DNA from 2 places in the Streptomyces sp. NPDC051576 genome. Region 1 is predicted to be linked to the other one. Evidence: riboswitches for the same ligand, from Rfam matches in the RefSeq annotation. Region 1 holds a riboswitch; the other holds the start of a gene.
What was found. A riboswitch is a leader RNA that binds a small molecule or an ion and turns the genes downstream of it on or off. The one in region 1 is predicted to bind ZMP and ZTP.
Positions count from the first base shown of each region.

Region 2: it holds a riboswitch for ZMP and ZTP, as region 1 does, so the genes downstream of both, AB0M63_RS02330 (glycine hydroxymethyltransferase) here and AB0M63_RS38800 (bifunctional 5,10-methylenetetrahydrofolate dehydrogenase/5,10-methenyltetrahydrofolate cyclohydrolase) in region 1, are expected to answer to the same signal.

Region 1 is NZ_JBFAZO010000015.1:998-12,315, reverse strand. Features, by position in the region: gene AB0M63_RS38850 (SDR family oxidoreductase) at 1-111, opposite strand, end outside; gene AB0M63_RS38845 (MBL fold metallo-hydrolase) at 200-829, opposite strand; gene AB0M63_RS38840 (S-(hydroxymethyl)mycothiol dehydrogenase) at 829-1,917, opposite strand; gene AB0M63_RS38835 (transketolase) at 2,016-2,609, opposite strand; gene AB0M63_RS38830 (isopentenyl transferase family protein) at 2,883-3,647, shown strand; gene AB0M63_RS38825 (FAD-binding protein) at 3,644-4,990, shown strand; gene AB0M63_RS38820 (TIGR00730 family Rossman fold protein) at 4,981-6,492, shown strand; gene AB0M63_RS38815 (ABC transporter ATP-binding protein) at 6,525-8,279, shown strand; gene AB0M63_RS38810 (hypothetical protein) at 8,347-8,640, opposite strand; gene AB0M63_RS38805 (nuclear transport factor 2 family protein) at 8,812-9,177, shown strand; ZMP/ZTP riboswitch at 9,505-9,589, shown strand; gene AB0M63_RS38800 (bifunctional 5,10-methylenetetrahydrofolate dehydrogenase/5,10-methenyltetrahydrofolate cyclohydrolase) at 9,611-10,459, shown strand; gene AB0M63_RS38795 (CU044_5270 family protein) at 10,460-11,318, opposite strand, start outside.
Region 2 is NZ_JBFAZO010000001.1:469,824-481,141, forward strand. Features, by position in the region: gene AB0M63_RS02300 (AMP-binding protein) at 1-1,289, opposite strand, end outside; gene AB0M63_RS02305 (benzoate-CoA ligase family protein) at 1,331-2,854, opposite strand; gene pabB (aminodeoxychorismate synthase component I) at 2,851-5,040, opposite strand; gene AB0M63_RS02315 (hypothetical protein) at 5,070-5,648, opposite strand; gene AB0M63_RS02320 (hypothetical protein) at 5,810-6,634, opposite strand; gene rocD (ornithine--oxo-acid transaminase) at 6,751-7,956, opposite strand; ZMP/ZTP riboswitch at 8,048-8,137, shown strand; gene AB0M63_RS02330 (glycine hydroxymethyltransferase) at 8,169-9,623, shown strand; gene AB0M63_RS02335 (hypothetical protein) at 9,674-10,312, opposite strand; gene AB0M63_RS02340 (hypothetical protein) at 10,479-11,165, opposite strand.

The DNA.
Region 1 (11,318 bases):
GGTCACGTAGACGGTGGCGCCGGCCGCGCCCAGTTCCACCGCGATCCCGCGTCCCGCTCCGCGCGTCGCCCCCGCGACCAGCGCGACCCTGCCTTCCAGTGGGCCAGGCATGTCCGACCTCCCGTGCTCGTTCGACCTGTGTCCTGTCGATCGTGCGGGAGAAGCCGGACATCCTCTGTCGTGTTTTGCCGTACGGGGTTCAGTGCCCCCGCGCGATCCACTCCTCCAGGTGTGCGGCCTCCGCGCCGATGGTCGTCGAGTCGCCGTGTCCCGTACGGACCGTCGTCTCGGGCGGCAGGGTCAGCAGACGATCGCGGATGGAGTCGATGATGGTCGGGAAGTGGGAGTACGACCGTCCCGTGGCCCCCGGGCCGCCGTGGAAGAGGGTGTCGCCGGTGAAGACCGTGCCGAGCCCGGGGTCGTACAGGCACACGGCACCTGGCGCGTGGCCGGGCGTGTGCAGGACCTTCAGGTCGGCGCCCGCGGCCTCGATCACCTGGCCGTCGGCGAGATGGGCGTCGGGGTCGCGGTCGGGGTGGGTCTGCTTCCACAGCGGCAGGTCGGCGGGGTGCAGCCAGATCGTGGCGCCGGTGCGGTCGGCCAGCTCCGGCGCGGCGTCGATGTGGTCGTTGTGGGCGTGGGTGCAGATGATCGCGGTCAGTCGCCGGTCGCCGATCGCCCGGAGGATGGCGTCGGCGTCGTGGGCGGCGTCGATCACCACGACCTCGTGGTCGTCGCCGACGATCCACACGTTGTTGTCGACGTCCCAGGTACCGCCGTCGAGGGTGAACTGCCCTGACGTGACGAGGTGTTCGATCCGCGCCGCCATCACAGCACCACCACCGAACGCAGCACGTCGCCGCCGTGCATCCGCTCGAAGGCCTTCTCGATCTCGTCCAGTTGGATCGTCTCCGTCACGAACGCGCCGAGATCCAGGCGCCCTTGCTGGTGGAGGTCGATGAGCATCGGGAAGTCGCGGGAGGGCAGGCAGTCGCCGTACCAGGACGACTTGAGGGCTCCGCCGCGTCCGAAGACGTCCAGGAGCGGGAGTTCGAGCTTCATCTCCGGGGTGGGCACGCCGACGAGGACGACCGTTCCCGCCAAGTCGCGGGCGTAGAAGGCCTGCTGGTACGTCTCCGGGCGGCCGACCGCCTCGATCACGACATCGGCACCGAAGCCACCGGTCAGCTCACGGACCGCCTCGACGGGGTCCGTGGACTTCGAGTTCACGGTGTGCGTGGCACCCATCGCACGCGCCTTCTCCAGTTTCCGGTCGTCGATGTCCACCGCGATGATCCGCGCCGCACCCGCAAGCCGCGCCCCGGCGATCGCCGCGTCACCGACCCCGCCACACCCGATGACGGCGACGCTGTCACCGCGCCCCACGTTGCCGGTGTTGATCGCCGCACCGATACCGGCCATCACCCCACAGCCCAGCAACCCGGCGACCGCCGGGGAGACGGCCGGGTCGACCTTCGTGCACTGGCCGGCGGCCACGAGGGTCTTGTCGGCGAAGGCTCCGATACCGAGAGCCGGGGAGAGTTCCTGGCCGGTCGACGCGAGGGTCATCTTCTGCCGGGCATTGTGGGTGTTGAAGCAGTACCAGGGGCGGCCGCGCAGACAGGCGCGGCAATTGCCGCACACCGCACGCCAGTTGAGGATCACGAAATCGCCGGGGGCCACGTCGGTGACGCCCTCGCCGACCGACTCCACGATGCCGGATGCCTCATGGCCGAGCAGGAAGGGGAAGTCGTCGCTGATGCCGCCCTGTTTGTAGTGCAGATCGGTGTGACAGACCCCGCAGGCCTGCACCTTGACCACGGCCTCACCGGGTCCGGGATCGGGTACGACGATCGTCTCGACCCGGACCGGTTCGTTCTTGCCCGGTGCGATCACGCCGCGTACTTCCTGCGCCATGGTCCTGAACCCTTTCGTCGGCCGTTGTCCCTGCCTACGACCCTACGCGTGACTGATCGGTAAGGGCACGACGGCGTTGCACACCCGACAGCCGGTCGTCACCTCAGGAAATCGCGGACCGCACGGCCCACGCTCCCGTCGTCCAGTCCCTCCGCGCCGCCGAGCGCCAGCAGCCGGTGCGGTACGTGGAGAAGGGTCCCGGCGACCTCCCGGGCCAAGGTGCCGGGCAGGCCCGGCTCGACCAGGATCACGTCCGCGTGGTCGGCGGCGAGTACGGCCGTACGCAGGCCGATCTCGTCGAAGGGGCGGACGGTGGCCGCGTAGAGGACGGCGACGTCGAGCCCGGCCGTGGCGCGCAGTACCGGGTCCAGGGTGGCGCCGACCGCGAGCACCACGCCGCCGAGGCCCTCGCGGACGACCTCGAAGCCGCCCTTCACGGCCCGTGGTTCGGCGTTGGACTCGGCGGAGACGTGGACGTAGGCATGCTCGCCGTCGTGCAGTGCACCGAGGATGGCTCGGCGGACTTCGACGGGGTGTCCGGGGACGTGGACGGTCCAGCCCGGGGTGGCGGCGAACCTGGTCAGCTCCCCCACCGTGCCGTAGCCGACCAGGACAGTGCCCCTGGCCGCGGGTCCGTCCTCCTTCGGCCCGAGGTGGGTCTCGGCGACGGCGAGCAGCATGTCGGATTCCATGGAACTGCCTCCTGTGAAGTGCCTTTGATGCTTTCTTCAAACGGAGCAAGAATTGGTTAAGAATCCCCGCTGATCCTCTCGGTGCTTTCTCATATCGCCCTGGATTCCCGACCAAAGAGCCTTCCATGCCCGGGGCTCGGACTTTTAACAACCTCACAGGAAAGTGGCGAGGTCTTTGCCCTGCCGAGGCGAACACCTGGTTCTTGATCACCATGCTCGTGCGTAGGTTGACGCTGGTATTTCCCTGTAGGAGTGCTGGAAGGGACATGTGTCATGGCCGAAAAGGAAACACTTCCCGTCGCACGTCCGTTCGTCCATCTGATCGCGGGACCGACCGGCGTCGGGAAAAGCGCGGCGGCGACCGAACTGGCCCGGACGACCGGGGCCCCGATCGTCGTGGCCGACCGTTTACAGTGCTTCACCGATCTGGCCACGACGAGCGCCCGGGCGGGCGCCGAGGTGCCGGACGTGCGCCGGCACTGGCTGGGCGACCGGACCTTCGCCGACGGCGACCTGTCCGCGGCGGCGGCCACGGACGCCCTGGTCGGGCTGGTGACGAGGCTCGGTCCGCGGCCGGTAATCGTAGAGGGAGGCTCGATCTCGCTGCTGCGGGAGCTGGCCGCGCGCGTCGCCGGCCTGCCCTGGCGGCTGACGGTCCGCCTGCTGCCCCTTCCCGACCGTGCCGTGTACGTCGCCGCGCTCACCCGCCGGGCCCGCGAGATGCTCGCTCCGGCCGCGCCCGGCCGGAGCCTGCTGGACGAGCTGGCCGCGCTCTGGCGCGATCCCGGTCACCGTCTGCTCGCCGCCTCGGTCAACGGGTTCGAGGCCGTTCTCGAATGCTGCGCGAAATACGCGCTCGACGTGGAGACGATCGACAAACAAGACCTGCCCGAACACATCCTGAACCGGATGGCCGCCCTGATCGCCGAACGCCATGCCGAGCACGGCATTCTCCAGCATCGCGCGTTCACCGAGATATTCGGAGAATGGACGACGGGGTCGGGAATCGACTTCGGCCCGCTGGAGCGTGCAGCATGAAAGGATCATCGGATCTCATTCAGTCGCCGGGCACCCGCGCCGAGGATCTGGCGCGTGCCGCGGACGATTTCGGCCATATCGTGGGTTCCCGTCCGCTCGGCGTTCTGGCCGCGCGTTCCGCCGACGCAGTCCGGGATCTCGTCGCCTTCGCCGGAGAACACGGACTGCCGGTCTCGGCGCGCGGCGGCGGCCAGGCGCTGTACGGCCAGGGGCAGGCGGACGGCGGCTATGTCGTCGACATGGGCGCGCTGAACGAGGTGCGCTGTGTACCGGAGGACCGGACGCTGGTCGCCGGGGCGGGCGCCCCGTGGCGCGAGGTCGTACGCGCCGCGCTCGCCGAGGGGCTCGTGCCACCGGTGCTCCCCGACCATCTCGGCTCCAGCGTCGGCGGGGTGCTGAGCACCGGGGGCTTCGGTGCCGCCAGCCACCGCTACGGCGCGGCCACCGACTGGGTGCGGGAGGTGGAGGTCGTCACCGGCACCGGCGAGCTGCTGACGTGTTCGCCGGAGCGGCGCCCGGACCTGTTCGACGCGGTCCTCGCCGGTCTCGGCCAGTGCGCCCTGATCGTCGGCGCCACCCTGCGGCTGGTGCCCGCGCCGGACCGGGTGCGTCGCTACCGCCTCTACCACCACTCCCCCGGCACCTACTTCACCGACCAGCGGCGGCTGGCCAGGGACGCCCGCTTCAGCCAGGTCGCGGGCCAGGCCCGGCCGGCGCTGGGCGGCACCTGGGACTACATGATCGAGGCGGTGGCCCCGCACCCCGGCCAACTGCCGTACGAGGACGAGCTGTTGATCGGCGACCTGGACCACGACCGGGACACGGAGGAGATCGAGGACCTCTCCTACGCCGAGTATCTGCACCGCATGGACCGCGACGAACGGATGCTGCGGGCCACGGGCGAGTGGGACCGCCCGCACCCATGGCTGACCCTGCTGCTCCCCGAGGAGGCCGCCGCCGCCCTCGTCCCGCCGATGCTCGCCGAGGAGGCCCAACAGGGCCTGCGCGCCTGCGGAACCGTCCAGCTCCGCCCGCTCGCGGGCCACACCCTGCGCACCCCGCTGCTGCGCAGGCCACCGGGCGAACTCCTCTGCCTGCTCTCCCTGATGCGCACAGCACCACCCGAACACCCGGACACCGTACGGCGGTTGGTGGCCGCCAACCGCGCGCTGTACGAGCGGGCCACGGCCGTCGGCGGGGTCCTGCACCCGGGCGGCGCCCTGCCGATGACACCCGCCGACTGGCGCGCCCACTTCGGCCCCGTGTGGTCCCAACTGGCCCGCGCCAAGGACCGGTTCGACCCGTACGCCGTCCTGACCAGGGGGTACCGGCTGTGGCCGTGACCTCGGTGACCGTCTTCTGCGGGGCGTCCCCCGGCCGCGACCCCGGTCACTCCCGGACGGCCGCCGAACTCGGCCGCGCCCTCGCGGAGTCCGGCCTGCACCTCGTCTACGGCGGTGCCGGCATCGGCCTCATGGGCACGCTCGCGGACGCGGCCCTGGCCGCCGGCGGCACGGTGACCGGAGTCGTGCCGCGCCGCATGCTGCCGTACGAGATCGCGCACACCGGGCTGACCTCGCTCGAAGTGGTCGCCGACATGCACGAGCGCAAGGCGCGGATGGCGGCGGAGGGTGACGCGTTCGTGGCGCTGCCGGGCGGGCTCGGCACGGCGGAGGAGCTGTTCGAGGTGCTGTCGTGGGCGCAGTTGCGGATCCACCGCAAACCGGTGCTGCTCCTGGACCCGTCCGGCTTCTACGACCCGCTGCTGGCCTTCCTGGAGCAGGCACGGGACGAGGGCTTCCTGCGTCCGGGGGATCTGGAGCGGATCGTGGTGTGCGGGTCGGTGGCGGAGGTGGTGGGGCGGCTGGTCAACAGGCCTGCGGAGACGGCTCGTTCGGCTGATCCGGTCCGGCCGCCCGCCGGACGGACCGCGTTCCTGTTCTCCGGCGGCGGCTCGCAGCAGCCCGGCATGGGGCGCGAACTCCACGCGCTGTTCCCGGTGTTCGCGGACGCCCTCGACGAGGTCTGCGAACTGCTGGACCCCTACCTCGACATCCCCCTCCAGGACGTGATGTTCGCCGAGCGGGACACGCGCACGGCGGAACTCCTGGACCGCATCACCTATGCCAACCCCGCGATCTTCGCTCTCCAGGTCGCGCAGTACCGCCTGTTGCGCGGTTGGGGAGTCCGCCCGGACGTCGTCTTCGGATACTCGGCGGGGCGTATGGCCGCCGCCCAGGTCGCGGGCGTGTTCTCGCTGGCGGACGCCTGCCGTGCCGTGGGCACACTGTCCCGGCTGATGGGCGCGCTGTCCGGGGCGGGAGGCATGGCGGCGGTGGAGGCGTCCGAGGAAGAGCTGCAACCGATGCCCGGAGTGGTGATCGCGGCGGTCAACGGGCCCCGGTCCGTGGTGGTTTCGGGTGACCGGCGGGCGGTCGCGGAGGTCCACGCCCAGTGGACCGCCCGGGGCCGCCGGTCGCATCTGCTGCGTGTCGATGTGGCGCCCCACTCCCCGCAACTCGACCCGCTGCTCGACGACTTCCGCCGTGTCCTGCTCCCGATGGACCTGCGCGCCCCACGCATCCCGCTCGTCTCCGACATGACCGGGAAGCCGGTCGATGCCGAGGCCGCGACACCGGAGTTCTGGGTGCGGGAGCTGCGCGACCCGGTCCGTTTCGCGGACGCGGTCGAGGGGATGTCCGCGGACGGTGTCACGGACTGGCTCGAACTCGGGCCCGGGGAGGTCCTGTTGGGAATGCTGGAGGCCTGCGGTCCCGGCACGTCGGGTGCGCTGTCGATGGCCCGGGACTGGCGGACGCTGCGGCCGGTGACCGACGTAGCCTGAATGCTCCGACCGCTTCCCTCCCAAGGAGCACCGTGAGCATCGCAGGGACTCGGAGCGGCCCGCCTGCCTGGCGTCTGCTCCTCGACTACGTACGGCCGCACCGCTGGGCCCTGTTGGCGGGCGCGCTGCTCTCGCTGGTCACCGGGGGTACCGGGTTGCTGCTGCCGTTGGTGGCGCGGGGGCTCATCGACGACCTGTCGCGCCACCGGACCATCACCGGGGCGCTGCTCGCGATGTCGGCGCTGGTGGTCGCCAACGCGGCGCTGGGCGCGCTGGGTTCGTATGTGCTGCGGCGCACCGCCGAGTCGGTGGTGCTCGGTGCGCGGCGCGCCCTGTCGTCGTATCTGCTGCGGCTGCGGATCACCGCCGTGGACCGCAGCGAGCCCGGCGACCTGATGGCCCGCATCACCTCGGACACCACCCTGCTGCGCGAGGTCACCACCGACTCGCTGGTCGGCTTCGGCACCGAGGGGCTCATCCTCGTCGCGACGATCGTCATGATGAGCCTGGTCGACCCCGTGCTGCTGGCTGTCACCCTCGGGGTGATCGCGGGCGCGGGCACCGTCCTGAGCGTGATCGTGCCGCGCATCAACCGGGCCAGTCGGCAGGCGCAGGACGCGGTCGGCGTGATGGGCGCCTCGCTGGAGCGGATCCTCGGCGCGCTGCGCACGGTGAAGGCGTCCGGCGCCGAGGACCGTGAGGAGCGCACCCTGCACGCGGCCGCCGAGGAGTCGTGGCGGCAGAGCGTGCGCGCCGCCAAGTGGACGGCGGCGGCGGGCAATACGGCCGGTCTGTCGATGCAGATCGCGTTCATCACCGTCCTCGCGGTGGGCGGGGCACGGGTGGCGACGGGTGCGATCGACGTCGGCACCCTGGTCGCCTTCCTGCTCTACGTCTTCTACCTGATGCAGCCGATCCAGCAGGTCGTGGGCGCGATCACGCAGTACCAGACGGGCGCCGCCGCCCTCTCCCGCATCCAGGAGGCGCTCCACCTACCCGCCGAACCCCCATCCCCGCGAGCGCAGTTGCCCGCCCCCGGCGCCGCACCCGCGTCCCTCGCCTTCGACGACGTCCGCTTCCGCTACGGCGACGACCTGCCCTACGTCCACCACGGCGTGACGTTCGAGGTACCGGCCCAGGGCATGACGGCCTTCGTCGGCCCCTCCGGCGCGGGCAAAACCACCGTGTTCTCCCTGATCGAGCGCTTCTACGACCCCGAGTCCGGCACCATCACCCTCGACGGACGGGACCTCGCCGACTGGGAGCTGTCCGGGCTGCGGTCCGCCATCGGCTATGTGGAGCAGGACGCGCCGGTCCTGTCGGGTTCCCTGCGCGACAACCTGCTCCTCGGCAACCCGGACGCGAACGACGACGACGTCACCCGGGTCCTGAAGACGACCCGGCTCGACGGCCTGGTCGCCCGGCTGCCGAAGGGCGTGGACACCCTGGTCGGCCATCGCGGCACCCGGCTCTCCGGCGGCGAGCGCCAGCGCGTCGCGATCGCCCGCGCCCTGCTGCGCCACCCCCGGCTGCTGCTCCTCGACGAGGCGACCTCGCAGCTCGACGCGGTCAACGAGGCGGCCCTGCGCGACACCGTCGCCGATGTGGCCCGTACGACGACGGTCCTGGTCGTCGCGCACCGGCTGTCCACGGTGACGATGGCCGACCGGATCGTCGTCATGGACGCGGGCCGCGTCCGAGCGGTGGGGACCCATCGGGAGCTGGTGAGTGCCGACCCGCTCTACGCGGAGCTGGCGGCCACGCAGTTCCTGGCCACGGCCGGCTGACCCACGGCACGACCGAGGGCCGCCCGTTTCCGGACGGCCCTCAAGGTCTGTGTGCTGCGCGGTCCCGCTACTCGACGGCGGGGAGCAGTCCCGTGACCGGAGCGGCGAGGTCGGTGACCTGGTGCAACTGCTGGAGGTCGTTCAGGTGGTTCAGCGCCTTCATCTGGTCCGCGACCCGCGGGATCTGCGCCTGGTGCTCGGCGGGGATTTCACTCACCGCGAGCGAGTCCAGCAGGGCGACCGGGCTGACCTTGCCGTCCTTGAAGGCGGGCGCGTCGGCGGCGCTCGCCATCGGCGCGGCGAGGCCGGTGACCCCGACGGCGAGACCAACGGCGGCGACAATACGTCGTGTTGAGATCATGCTTTCAGCAACGCGGCCCGTCCTCGCGCGGACACGGGCGCCGGGCGCCGCTCACCCGTCAGGCGGAGCGCGCCGCTCGGTTTGCCGAGCCCGGCGCGGCGGAGGAGTCTCGTAGGAGAGGCGCTTCGCGGCTCGCTCCTGTTCGGGTCGCGGCCCTCGGAGGAGGTCACCATGGGCACCGCGTCAGGCCCCGGCTTCGACACCGAAGCCCTGCGCCGGGGCATCGAGGATCACACAGCGGCGACACTTCTGTCGCTCTACGCGGACGACGCCGAGATCCACGTCGTCGACCACCAGACCCAGCCCAGCAACCCCAAGGTCCTGCACGGCCGGGACGAGATCGGCGCCATGCTCGCCGATGTCTACAGCCGGGACATGACGCACAAGCTGGAGGAGTGCGTCGTACAAGGGGACCGGGTCGCCTACAGCGAGTCGTGTCAGTATCCGGACGGGGCCAGGGTCCTCGCCGAGTCGATGCTTCTGCTGAACGACGGCAAGATCACCCGGCAGACGATGATCCAGGCATGGGACGGATAGCGAGGCTGGTGCCGAGGGTCCGGGTCAACACCCGTCTGACCTGGACCTTTTCGGCGAGTACAGTGCCGGGGGCGTCCACCGGGATTCGACGGCGAGTACCGGTTTCCGCAGCGGGTCTGCGAGCTTCCGCCGCTCTGCTGGGCTCAGTGCTGCGAGCAGTGCGAGCTCGCCCGCTTCCTCCGCCGCCACGTGCCGGTCGAACACGGCATGCCCGGCGTCGGTGATCCGTCTCATGGGTCCGGACGAGATGCGAGGGGCAGTGTTCGACCCGACGGCGCCGACCGCGGAAAGCGGGTCCTGACGGCCGTAGAACACTCGGTTAGGCTGTTCGAGGGCCGTGACTGGCGCTGAGGTGGAGCACCACCGTGGAGCGGCCCACGCGGAGTCGATGCCGTGCGCCTGGGCGACTGGTCAATCAGCTCAGGAGTGGATCATGTCCCAGGCACGGCTCATGGACGGCACCGCGCTCGCCCGGCGCATCGTCGAGGACACCGCGAAGAAAGCCGCCGACCTCATGGAGCGCACCGGTACGGCGCCCTGTCTGGCGACGGTCCTGGTCGGGGCCGACCCGGCCTCCGTCACCTACGTCCGGATGAAGCAGAACCGCTGCCGCAAGGCGGGCATCGAGTCCCGGCACGTGGAACTGCCCGCCGCCACGACCACCGCCGAACTGGTCGCCACCCTCACCGCGCTGTCCGCCGACCCGACCGTGCACGGCATCCTGCTCCAGCACCCGATGGGTGAACACATCGACGAGCGGGCCGCGTTCGAGGCGATCGCGCCGGAGAAGGACGTCGACGGCGTCACCTTCGCGTCCTTCGCGACGATGAGCTTCGGTCTACCGGGTTTCGTGTCCTGCACGCCCGGCGGCATCATGCGGCTGCTCGACGAGTACGACGTCGACCCGTCCGGCAAGCGGGCCGTCGTCGTCGGCCGCAGCGCGATCCTCGGCAAGCCGGCCGGCATGCTGCTCCTGGCCCGGGACGCGACGGTCACCTACTGCCACTCCCGCACCCGCGACCTGTCGGCAGCGGTCCGCGAGGCCGACATCGTGGTCGCCGCCGTCGGACGGCCTCGGCTGATCCGCGGCGAGGACATCAAACCGGGCGCGGTGGTGCTCGACGCGGGCTACAACGCGGGCAACGTCGGCGACGTCGACTTCGACTCCGCCGCCGAGCGCGCCTCGCTGATCACGCCGGTGCCGGGCGGCGTCGGCCCGATGACCATCGCCACGCTCCTCGAACAGACCGTGGACGCCGCGGCCCGGCAACTCGGGGTGTGATCAGCGCGTCCACGCGCTGTAGTCCATGACGTCCCCGACCTTGACGCCGTACTCGGGCTGGTCCTTCGTGAAGGTGGTCTCCAGTCCGAGGACGGTGCCGGTGGCGGGGTCCATGATCAGCATCCGGCGGGTCGCGGACTGCTGATACACGTACGCCTGCCCGCCGCGCCCGAGCCGGTCGGTCACCTCCCCCACGGGCCGCAGCCCGTCCACGCCCGCGAGCAGCCGCGCCAACGCCGCCGACTCACGCGCGCCGAGCGTCCAGTGGTCCAGCAACTCCTGTACTGCGTCGAGAAGTTCGGGGGTGGTCAGTGGCGTCTTGCTGTTCGCCGTCTCCTGGAGGTACGAGCGCAGTCCCGCGACGCTGTGCGGGGGCCGGGCATCGGGCGGGACGTCGCTCCAACTCGGCGGATACGTCGTGTCCTTGAGGACATGCCCGTCCTCGACGATCCGTTCCGTGTGCGTGTCGTCCGCCTTCCACCGCACGATCCTCTCCTCGGGGAACGTGATCGGCGGCTTGTCGTCGGACATGCCGAGGCTCCAGGAGTGCACGTGAGTTCCCTTGCGCAGTACGGGAGTTCCGTCGGCCGCGGTCGCCGCCGCGAGTGCGGCGAGCTGGTTCAGGGATACGGGGGTGGAGTGGGCCCGCACCACGAGTGGGCGGGGGGCCGCGACGGCGGGAGCGCTGCTCGGTCCGCTCACCAACAGCGTGCACACCGTCGCCACAACGGCGACTCCGGCCATGAGGCTCCAGAGCAGTCGACGGCGCCTGGGCCGGCCGTCGTGCAGCAGCCGGTTGAGCCGGCGCTCGGCGTGATGGTCCAGCGGCCCGTCGCCGTAGCGGGGCCCGTCGGCCGTG
Region 2 (11,318 bases), on a different contig from region 1:
ATCTCCCGGTCCATCAGGTACAGCGCGCCCAACCGGCCGCGGTAGCCCAGGTCGCCCATCTCCCACCAGCCGTCGTGGAGCTGACGGTCGTAGCGGTCCTGCATGCCGAGGTAGGTGAGGATCCGGCCCCGGGTGCGGGCCTCGATCCGGCCGGGTGTGCCGGGCGCGGCGGGCCGGCCGTCGGGACCGGTGATCCGGACGCGGGTGAAGCCCGGTATCCCGATGCCGACCCGCCGTCCGTCGGCCCGCGCCGCACTGCGCCGGGTGAACCACTGGAAGGCGACGGGCCCCGTCTCGCTCTGCCCGTAGAGCTGCAACAGCCAGGGTGTACGCCGCGTGGAGGCGTCCAGCAGCCGCCGTACGGTGCGCGGATGGATCGCGTCGAACGTCGAGCCGTACGACCGCACCCGCGACAGCGGCGCACCGGGTGCGTCGGCCAACTCCTCCCACAGTACGAAGGTGTTGGGATGGGTCTCGACGATGCCGGGGCGGTGCCGGACCAGGAGCGGTGCCACCGCGGCCGGGTCCGGGTCGGTGATCAGCACCAGCGGGCTGCCGAAGCGGAGCAGCACGCCCAGCAGGTGGTAGAAGCGCGAGTGCACGAACGACATGTGCAGGGCCGCCGTCTCGCCCCGCGTCGGCCAGCCCATCGCCTGCTGCGGGATCAGCCGGTTCCACATGGAGTTCGGGCAGTGCACGGCGAGCTTGGGGAGGCCGGTGGTGCCCGAACTGTGGGTGATCAGGGCGGGTTCGCGGGGATGCAGACGCACCGCCGCGGGACGCTCGGCACCGGCGTACGTCCCGAGGGACTCGGCCTTCCGGAGGGACTCGGCCCCCGGCGCCGCCTCGTCCACGGACAGGACGCGCCGCACCGGCACCTCCACGCCCTTGAGCGGCCCCTCCAGCTTGGCCCGGTCGGTGACCAGCCACGGCTGCCGCAGCTTTCCCACCAGCTGGGCCACGACCGCCCCGGCCAGCGCGGGCGAGAGCAGCACCGGCACCGCGCCGATACGGGATATCGCGCAGGTCAGCAGCACGATGTCGACGTTGTCCGTCTTGTGGACGACCACCCGCTCCGAGGGCCGTACACCCGCCTCCCACAGCCGCCCGGACAGGTCCTCGACGAGATCCGCGAGGTCCGCGTAGGTGAGGTCGAGCCCGCGGGCGGGGTGGGTGTCCAGCGGGCGGTCCAGGGTGACGGCGACGGGTCCGTGGCGCTCGGCCGCCTGCCGGAAGAGCGGGCCCAGATAGAACCCGCGGTCGGCGAGCGGAGGAAGCTGCTCTCGCATCTGGCCGTTCCTTTCTGTCGTGGTGACCACGTCCGTCGGGGTCACCAGGCGCCCTGGCGGACCAGGTGGCGGCGGAGCTTGCCGGTCGGGGTGCGGGGGAGGGACGGGACGAGGCTCACGCTGCGCGGCACCTTGAAGGCCGCCAGCCGCTCGCGGACCAGCCGCAGCAGCTCCTCCTGGAGGCCGTCCGGGGCCCGGGAGACGGGGACGACGAAGGCACGCAGCCGGCCGGCCCCGGTCCCGTCGGTGACCGCCGCGACCGCGACCTCCTTCACCGCCGGATGCGTGCGCAGCACGGCCTCCACCTCCAGCGGGGAGACGGTGATGCCGCCGACCATCTCCATGTCGTCGGTGCGGCCCAGATGCCGGAAGGCGCCGTCCGGCTCGCGGACGGCCCGGTCGTGCGTCGCCAACCAGCCGCCCACCAGGGTGCGTTCACTCTCCTCGGGCCGGTTCAGATAGCCCGGGGTCAGCGTCGGGCCGCGCACCCACAGCTCGCCCTCGCTGCCGTCCGGCACCGGTCGGCCCGCGCCGTCGCGCAGCTCCACCTCGAAGCCGGGCACGGGCCGCCCGACGGTGCCGGGGTGGTTGTGCCCGAAGCTGTTGGCGCAGAACGCGTGCCCGGCCTCGGTGGAACCGATCTGCTCCAGCACCGGCGCGCCGAGCAACTCGGTGATCTGCCCGCCGAGCCCCTCCGGAAGCCCCTCACCGGCCGACACCGCGGCCCGCACCGACGCGAAACACGTCCCGTGCCCGCTGCCCCGGTCGGCCACCAGCGCGGCGTAGGCGGACGGCACCGAGTACAGCAACGTGACCCGGTGCCGGGCCACCAGCTCGTCGACGGCCGCCGGCGTCGGGCGCCGGTCCACCAGGACGGCCGAGGAGCCGGAGAAGAGCGGGAACACGAAGGCGTTCCCGAAGCCGTACGCGAAGTACAGCTTGGACACCGACAGCGCGACGTCGTCCCCGGTGATCCGCAGCAGCCGCCGCCCGATGAGGTCGTGGTACGCCTTCGGGTCGCCGTGCGTGTGGACGGCGCCCTTGGGACGCCCCGTGGTGCCGGAGGTGTACTGCACGTACAACGGCGCGTGTGCGTCGACCAGCTGGGCGGGGGCTGGTCCGGCGGCGGCGGTGAGCGCGAGCAGTTGATCGGCCCCCAGGCGGGACCGGTCGGGGAAGCGGTCCTCAAGGCCCGGCCCCGTCACACAGAGCACGGCCTCGGTGTCCTGGGCCATGAACTCCTGGTCGGCCGCCGGGAGTTCGGGATTGACCAACACCGCGACGGCGCCGAGCCGGGCGGCCGCGAGGAACGCCGTCACCCAGGCGATCCCGTCGGGCAGCGCCAGCACCACCCGGTCGCCGGGCCGGACCCCGTGCCCCGCCAGCACGGTCGCGGCGCGGGCCGCGAGCGCGTGCACCTCGCCGTGGGTCCAGGTCCGGTGCCCCTGGTGGAAGGCGGCCCGCCCGGCCCACCCGCGCCGCTCGGCCAGCCCGGCGAGCTGGGCGGCGAGGTTGCCGGGGGCCTCGGCGTCGGCCGGTGCGAGCACGCTCTGCGCAGTTGTCATCGCACCGGCTCCTCGGTCGCGTTGCGCTCGCCGCGCCCGCCGTCCCCCTGGAGCGCGGCGCGGGCCGCCGTGTACTGCCCCTGCTCGCGTATCCGGTCCCCGGTGTACTGGTGCAGGGCCCGCATCTGGGCGGCGGTCTTCAGCAGCATCTCGTCGTACTCAGCGACCGGATCGGAGTCGAGCACGATCGCGCCCCCTGCCCCCAACTGCATCAGCCCGTCCGCGAGTACGGCCGTACGGATGACGATGCTGAGATCCGCGCCCCCGCCGCACCCCAGATAGCCGAGGGCGCCGGAGTACACACCGCGCGCCTCGGTCTCCAGCCCGTCGATGATCTCCAGGGTGCGCAGCTTCGGTGCCCCGGTCATCGAGCCGCCGGGGAAACAGGCCTGCACACACGCCACCGCGTCCGTGCCCTCGCGCAGCCGGCCCTCCACGGTGGACACCAGTTGATGCACGGTCGCGTACGTCTCGGTGGCCATGAGCCGGGTCACGCGGACCGAACCGGTCCGGCAGACCTGGCCCAGGTCGTTGCGGAGCAGGTCGACGATCATCAGGTTCTCGGCCCGCGTCTTGGCGTCCTCGGCGAGCGCGTCCCGCAGCCGGGCGTCCTCCTCCGGCCCCTCGCCGCGTGGCGCGGTGCCCTTGATGGGGCGCGCCTCGGCGATCCCGTCACGGGTGATCCGCAGAAACCGCTCCGGCGACGAACCGGCCACATCGACGTCGCCCAACTTCAGGAAGGCCGCATACGGGGCCGGGTTGACCCGGCGCAGCACCTGGTAGAAGGCGAGGGGGTCCGGCGGGGCGGGTAACCGGGCCGAGTTCGTCAGACAGATCTCATAGCTGGTGCCGGCCCGCAACTCCCGCCGGCAGGACTCGATGTCCGCGAGATACGTCTCCCGCTCCCGCACCAGCCACGGCTCGGCGGCCCCGAGGTCGGGCTCGACCAAGGTGGGCAGCGGTGGACACTCGAACTCGGTGGCGACGAAACTCAGTTGAGCCAGCGCGCTCTCCAGCCAGTCGTTGGCCGCTCGCTCGGCCCGCGGGGTGTCCTCGGCGAGACAGACCGCATAGGTGAACCCCTTGAGATGGTCCACCGCGATCAACCGGTCCGCGAACAGCCAGCAGGCGTCCGGGATCTCGGAGGAGTGCCGGTTCGGTGAGCCGCAGTCGGCCTTCGTCTCGTAGCCGAAGTAGCCGACGTATCCACCGGTGAAGTCGAAGGGCAGCCCGCCCGCCTCGACATGACGGGTCGCCAACTGCCTTCTCAGGTAGTCGAAGACGCTCGCCGTGACCTTGCGGGTCGGCCGCCCCGACCGCTCGATCTCACAGATCCCGGCCTCGACGTCGTAGCGCACGAACTCCGCGAGCGGACCGCTGTCGTCGCCGAAGAACGAGAACCGCGCGAGCCCCTCCTCGACCAGGGAGCTGTCCAGCCAGAATGCCCGCCGCGAGGCCGCGTACATCCGGGTGAAGGCGGCCTCCGTGTCGACCGCGCCCGCGATGCGCCGGGTGTGCAGCCGGTAGGCGGGGCTGACCGCTCGCCGGGGACGCGGTATCGCGGCGGCGGCCGGGGTGACGGCGGTGTTCTTCGTACGGGGTCTGCCGGCCCGTTCCGCCGTGAGATTGCGGAAGTTGACGAGCATGCGGTGGCCGTACTCCGTCAGCACCGACTCCGGGTGGAACTGCACGCCCCACCGCGGCCGGCCGCGGTGCCGCAACCCCATCAGGACACCGTCCTCGGCCCAGGCCGTGGCCTCCAGGGTGTCGGGCAGCGGCTCGGGCACGGCCAGCGAGTGGTAGCGGACCGCGGTGAAGTCCTGCGGCAGCCCGCGGAACAGGTCACGCCCGTCGTGCCGGACCGTGGAGAGATGTCCGTGCCGGGGCTGAGGCGCGGCCGTCACCGCGGCGCCCTCGCCGAGCGCGATGCCCTGGTGGCCCAGGCAGACGCCGAGCACGGGGAGCGGGGACTCGGCGAGCACAGCGGCGGCGATACCGAAGTCGCGCGGCCTGCCCGGGTGTCCGGGGCCCGGCGACACCACGACATTGTCGAATTCCGCGAGATCCGGCATCCCGTCCGGGGCGTCATTGCGGATCACAACCGGTTCCTCGCCGTTGACCTCGGCGATCAACTGGAACAAGTTGTAGGTGTACGAGTCGTAATTGTCGATGAGCAGGGTCTTCACCCGCCCACCTCCCTTGCTTCGCTCCGGACCTATGCGGTCCGCCTTTTATGTCGTCCGCGAAATGCCTGGAGCGGCGGATACAGCCATTTCTTGAGGAAACGCTGGAGCCGCGGCATGAGAATCCAGGTGACGAGAGCCGTCACACACAGGCATAACAGCAGCGTGCGGACGAGCGGATTTATACCGCCGAGATAAGGAAGAACGATCAGATTGAACAGGAGCACCGGCGGAAACACCGCGCTCATGTTCACGAACCAAAGCTTCCATTTCGCCGGCGGAACAGGTGCCTTCGGTGCGGCGGTCTGTGAGTCGAACCACTCCTTGGAGCCCCGCACGCTCCTGCGGTCGGTCTGCCGGGCGAAGTCCGCGGCCCGGACCTCCCACTGTGCCCGGTCGGTGGAATCCTCCCAGGCCCGGGCTGTTCCCTCGCTGGCGAAGCGATAGACGACATGCCACTCCGCGTCTTGGTCGACAAGAACGCCACCCCCCATGAAACCGGGCTGCTGAGCACTCGCGTTCAGCATCGCCCACCCCCACGAGTGGAAGTCGCCTTCGCGGCCCACCGTCACGTGATAGGCCGTGGTGACGGTGACGGGATTACTGGTCACATGAACAGGTACGCAAAGCCTTCACATCACGTTCAAATCTTCAACGAAGTTTTTTGATTGCCCGTATCGTTACCCTTTATCCTGGATTCAGGGAAATGCTTGTGGTCCGGTATTTCATCGGCGGCGGCGAGAACAGGACGCCATTCATTCGATCACCACGTCTACGCCGTCTCCTCCGCCGGCGCCTCCCCGAACCGCGCCAACGCCAGCGCCCCCGCCACCGCCACCAGGAACCCCAGGATCGCGAGCCACTCCAGCCCCTCTCGCGTACGGTCCCCGAGCCACACCACGCCCACCGCGGCCGGGCCGATCGTCTCCCCGATCACCAGCCCGGCGGTGGCTGTCGTGACCGAACCCCGTTGCAGGGCCGTGGTCAGCAGCAGGAACCCGGCGCCCCCGCCGACGAGCAGTGCGTATGTCGCCGGATTGGTGAGCAGCGTGGAGGGTTCGAGCGAGTCGATCAGCCGGACCGCCACCTCGACGACCCCGAACCCGAACCCGGCCCCCAGCCCCAGCGTCAACGCCCGCCCCCGCTCCGGCAGTCGCCCGCCGACCAGCCCCAGCAGCAGCACCGCGACGGCCGTCCCCAGCATCGCCCACTTCAACGCCGTCGACCCGGCCCGGTCGCCCTCCGCTCCGGACGCCAGCCCCAACATCGCCAGCCCCGCGCACACCACGCCGACGGCCGCCCACTCCACCCCGCTGAGCCGAACTCCCAGCAGTCGCGCGGCCACCACCGCCGTCACCGCGAGGCTCGACGCCAGGGCCGCCCCGACCGCGTAGATGGGAAGCGACCGCAGCGCCGCGATCTGGAACACGAATCCCAGCCCGTCCAGCCCCAGCCCCGCCAGATACCGCCACTGCCGCAGCGCCCGCAGCAACAGCGCCGCGTCCCCGCCTCCACCCGTCGTCGCCGCCCGCGTGGCGACCGCCTGCAACACCGTCGCCGTACCGAAGCAGATCGCCGCGCCGAGCGCGCACACCATTCCAAAGAGCACAAAGTGACTCTAGGGGAGGGGAGATCGCCGCGGTCTGTCGCGGGTCAAGAGACCTGACGGGTGAAGAGACCTGACGGGGCAAGAGACTTAACGAGGCAAGAGACCTAGACGCCCAAAACCGCCCGCAGTTGGGCCAATCCCCAGTCCAGGTCCTCCTCGCTGATCATCAGCGGCGGTGCGATCCGGATCGTCGACCCATGGGTGTCCTTCACCAGGACGCCCCGGTCCATCAGCCGCTCCGAGATCTCCCGGCCCGTCCCGACCGCAGGGGCGATGTCGAGCCCCGCCCACAGACCCCGCCCGCGCACCGCCGTGACCCGGCCCGTCCCGGTCAACTGCCGCAGTTCCCGGTGCAGATGCTCGCCGAGCTCCGCGGCCCGCGCCTGGTACTCGCCCGACCGCAGCATCGCGATCACCTCCAGCGCCACCGCACACGCCAGCGGATTCCCGCCGAACGTCGACCCGTGCTCCCCGGGCCGGAACACCCCCAGCACGTCCGCACTCGACACCACCGCCGACACCGGCACCACCCCGCCGCCCAGCGCCTTCCCCAGCACATACATGTCGGGCACCACCCCCTCGTGCTCGCACGCGAACGTCCGCCCCGTCCGGCCGAGCCCCGACTGGATCTCATCGGCGATGAAGAGCACGTTCCGCTCCCGGGTCAACTCCCGCACCCCCGCCAGATAACCGGCGGGCGGCACCAGCACCCCCGCCTCCCCCTGGATCGGCTCCAGCAGCACCGCCACCGTGTTCTCGCTGATCGCCGCCCGCATCGCGGTCGGATCCCCGTACGGCACGATCTCGAAGCCCGGCGTGTACGGCCCGAAGTCAGCCCGCGCCTCCAGGTCGGTCGAGAAACTGATGAGCGTCGTCGTACGGCCGTGGAAGTTGTTGCCCGCCACCACGATCTTCGCCCGCTCGGCGGGCACCCCCTTGACCTGGTACCCCCACTTCCGGGCCGTCTTCACCGCGGTCTCGACCGCCTCCGCGCCCGTGTTCATCGGCAGCACCAGCTCCATGCCGCACAGCTCGGCCAACTGCTCGCAGAACGCGGCGAACCGGTCGTGATGGAACGCCCGGGATGTCAGCGTCACCCGGTCCAACTGCGCCTTCGCCGCCTCGATCAACCGCCGGTTGCCGTGCCCGAAGTTCAGCGCCGAATACCCGGCCAGCAGATCGAGATAGCGCCGCCCCTCCACGTCCGTCATCCACGCGCCGTCGGCGGTGGCGACGACCAACGGCAGCGGGTGGTAGTTGTGCGCGCTGTGCGCGTCGGCGGCGGCGATGAGTGCTTCCGTACTGGTCACGGCGTCTCCCGGGGTGAGGGTGCCCCCTTTCCTATCCTCGCCCGCATGGTGGACGTGGGAGCCGCACCGTCCGGCACGCCCGGTAGGCTGACCGGCGGGCCGTGACTGGCGCGCTGGGATGGGACCGACCATCGGGGAGCGGCCCGAGCTGGAATGTGTGCCGTGCGCCTGGGCCGTACCGTGAACGCCGAACGCCACGTCCGGAGGTCCCCATGCCCGACAATTCCGCGCCCCTCTCCAACGAGTCCACCGCCTTCCGCGCCGCCCTCGATGTGATCCGTGCCGTCGAACCGCGGGTCGCCGACGCCATCGGCCAGGAAGTCGCCGACCAGCGCGAGATGCTCAAGCTGATCGCCTCCGAGAACTACGCCTCCCCGGCCACCCTCCTGGCCATGGGTAACTGGTTCAGCGACAAGTACGCCGAAGGCACCATCGGCCGGCGCTTCTACGCCGGCTGCCGCAACGTCGACACCGTCGAGTCCCTCGCCGCCGAGCACGCGCGCGAACTCTTCGGCGCCCGCCACGCCTACGTCCAGCCGCACTCCGGCATCGACGCCAACCTCGTCGCCTTCTGGTCCGTCCTCGCCGACCGGGTGGAGGTACCCGCCCTCGCGAAGGCCGGAGTCCGCCAGGTCAACGACCTCTCCGACGCCGACTGGGCCGAACTCCGCCAGGCCTTCGGCAACCAGCGCATGCTCGGCATGTCCCTGGACGCCGGCGGCCACCTCACCCACGGCTTCCGCCCCAACATCTCCGGCAAGATGTTCGACCAGCGCTCCTACGGCACCGACCCGGCCACGGGCCTGATCGACTACGAGGCGCTGCGGGTCTCGGCCCGTGAGTTCAAGCCGCTGATCATCGTCGCCGGCTACTCCGCCTACCCCCGTCTGGTGAACTTCCGCATCATGCGCGAGATCGCCGACGAGGTCGGGGCGACCCTGATGGTGGACATGGCGCACTTCGCCGGCCTGGTCGCGGGCAAGGTCCTGACCGGCGACTTCGACCCGGTCCCGCACGCCCAGATCGTCACCACCACCACCCACAAGTCGCTGCGCGGCCCGCGCGGCGGCATGGTCCTGTGCGACGACTCCCTCAAGGACCAGGTCGACCGCGGCTGCCCGATGGTCCTCGGTGGCCCGCTCCCGCACGTCATGGCCGCCAAGGCCGTCGCCCTCGCCGAGGCCCGGCAGCCCTCCTTCCAGGACTACGCCCAGCGCATCGTCGACAACTCCCGGGCGCTGGCGGACGGCCTGATGCGTCGGGGCGCCACCCTTGTCACCGGCGGCACCGACAACCACCTCAACCTGATCGACGTCGCCTCCTCCTACGGCCTCACCGGCCGCCAGGCCGAGGCCGCCCTGCTCGACTCGGGCATCGTCACCAACCGCAACGCCATCCCCGCCGACCCCAACGGCGCCTGGTACACCTCCGGCATCCGCATCGGCACGCCCGCCCTGACCACCCGTGGCCTGGGCACCGCCGAGATGGACGAGGTCGCCGGTCTCATCGACCGCGTCCTCACCACCACGGAGCCCGGTACGACCAGCAAGGGCGCTCCGTCCAAGGCGCAGCACATCCTCGACCCGAAGATCGCGGACGAGATCTCCCGCCGCGCCACCGACCTCGTCGCCGGCTTCCCGCTGTACCCCGAGATCGACCTCGGTTGACGAACACGCCGACGCACGCCCTCTGTTGAGTTGTCAAAGATCGGCGACGCTCACAGATCGATGAGTTCCTGTCGTGGTTCCTCGCGCGGCGGTCCGGCCTCACGCCGGGCCGCCGCGCGGCGTATCAGCAGCGTGCCGCCGACCCCGACGGCCACCCCCGCCGCCGCCCACCAGACGGGTCCGGCCAGCTCCACGGATTTCCGCCCGCTTGCAGACGCCCCGGCATCCGTGCCGGCCTCGCCGGGCAGTCCCGCCCGCTCCCACCGGGCGAAGACCGAGCGCGGCGCCCGATGCCAACGGATGTCGTCGTCCGCCACCGCCGGAGCCGGATCCGTCCGCACCCACGGTGTGCCGTCCGGGGCCACGAACAACTGGTCCTCCCGCTCCACGGCCACATCACCACCGGGAGCCCGACTCGTCCGAGGCCAGCCCCCGACCCCGCTCAGCCCCCACACCACGGTGATCCGCACCGCCGGATACCGGCCCGCCTCCCACCCCGGCGGCACCCGCTCCGTCCCCGTGTACGTCGGCTGCAACAACGTCCACAAGCGGGCGAACGACGACTCCCCGGAGTGCGACACCTCGGTCCGGCCCGTGGCACCCGCCACGACCATCGCCAGATCCGGGATGTCCTGGCGTGGTTCCTGCGTCTGGGCCCGGGCCTGATCCGTCCCGGCAAGCTGATCCATTTCGGCCGCCTGGACCTGAGCCGTCCCGGCCAGAGCCATCAACACCGGCCCCGCCACGAGACACACGCCCCGCAACCTGGCCCGTCCCCTCCCGTGTTCCATCCGTCCCCCTCCGTCGTCCTCTGTCGTCCTCTGCCGTTCTCGTCTTCTCAGCGCCTCAAGTGCTTCACATGTCCCGCAACTCCTGCCGGGGGCCCGGCTCCCTCCGCCTCCGCCATCGGTCCAGCGGCAGCCGTGCGGCGAACGGCCGTAGAACGAGAGCCAGTACCGCGCCGGCCGCCGCGCCCGGTATGGCCCACCACCAGCCGGTGCCCTGGCCCTTGTCGGGCAGGGAGGCCCGCACTGTGCCGGTCCCCGTGTCGGGGTCGGGTGCGGTGGTGGTCCGACCGGGCCCGGCCGACTGCCAGGGCGCCGGGGGGATGCCGGAGTATCCGTCACCGGTGGCCTTGCCCGTCATGCCCAGTTGCTTCAACAGGGCGCGCAACCGGGCTGGTTGCTCGGCGCGGTGCCAATAGCCGTTCAGATTCACGTTCTCCGGCACATCGCCCGCGGTGTGGATCCAGACCGCCTGTGGACGGGACTCGACCGGGAAGACCCGGTCGATCCGGTAGGGCGATATGTCGTGCGCCAGCCAGGTGACGTTGATCTGGCGGGCGTGGGTCAGATCGGCCTCGGGCGGTTTGTCGCGGGCGCCCTCGCCCTCCGGTCCGAGCAACTCCTGGAGCTCTCCGTACTGTTCGTCCGAGTAGTACAGCGCTGTGGCCTGCCCGCTCTGCGGTGAGGTCACCAGCACGCTGGTCGGTCCGCCCGCCGCCGCGTCCGACGCACCCCACACCATCAGGGTCAGCGTCATCGTCAACGCCCCGCCCAGAGCCGTCAGTTCACGAAACCTGCCCGCACTTCCGCTTCCGGACATCCGAACCCCCGACCAGTCGATCCCCGTACGGCCCGCCCGCGAGCCGTCTGTCACTTCTGGTACACCGACCGACCCGCCGGGGTTCCCACT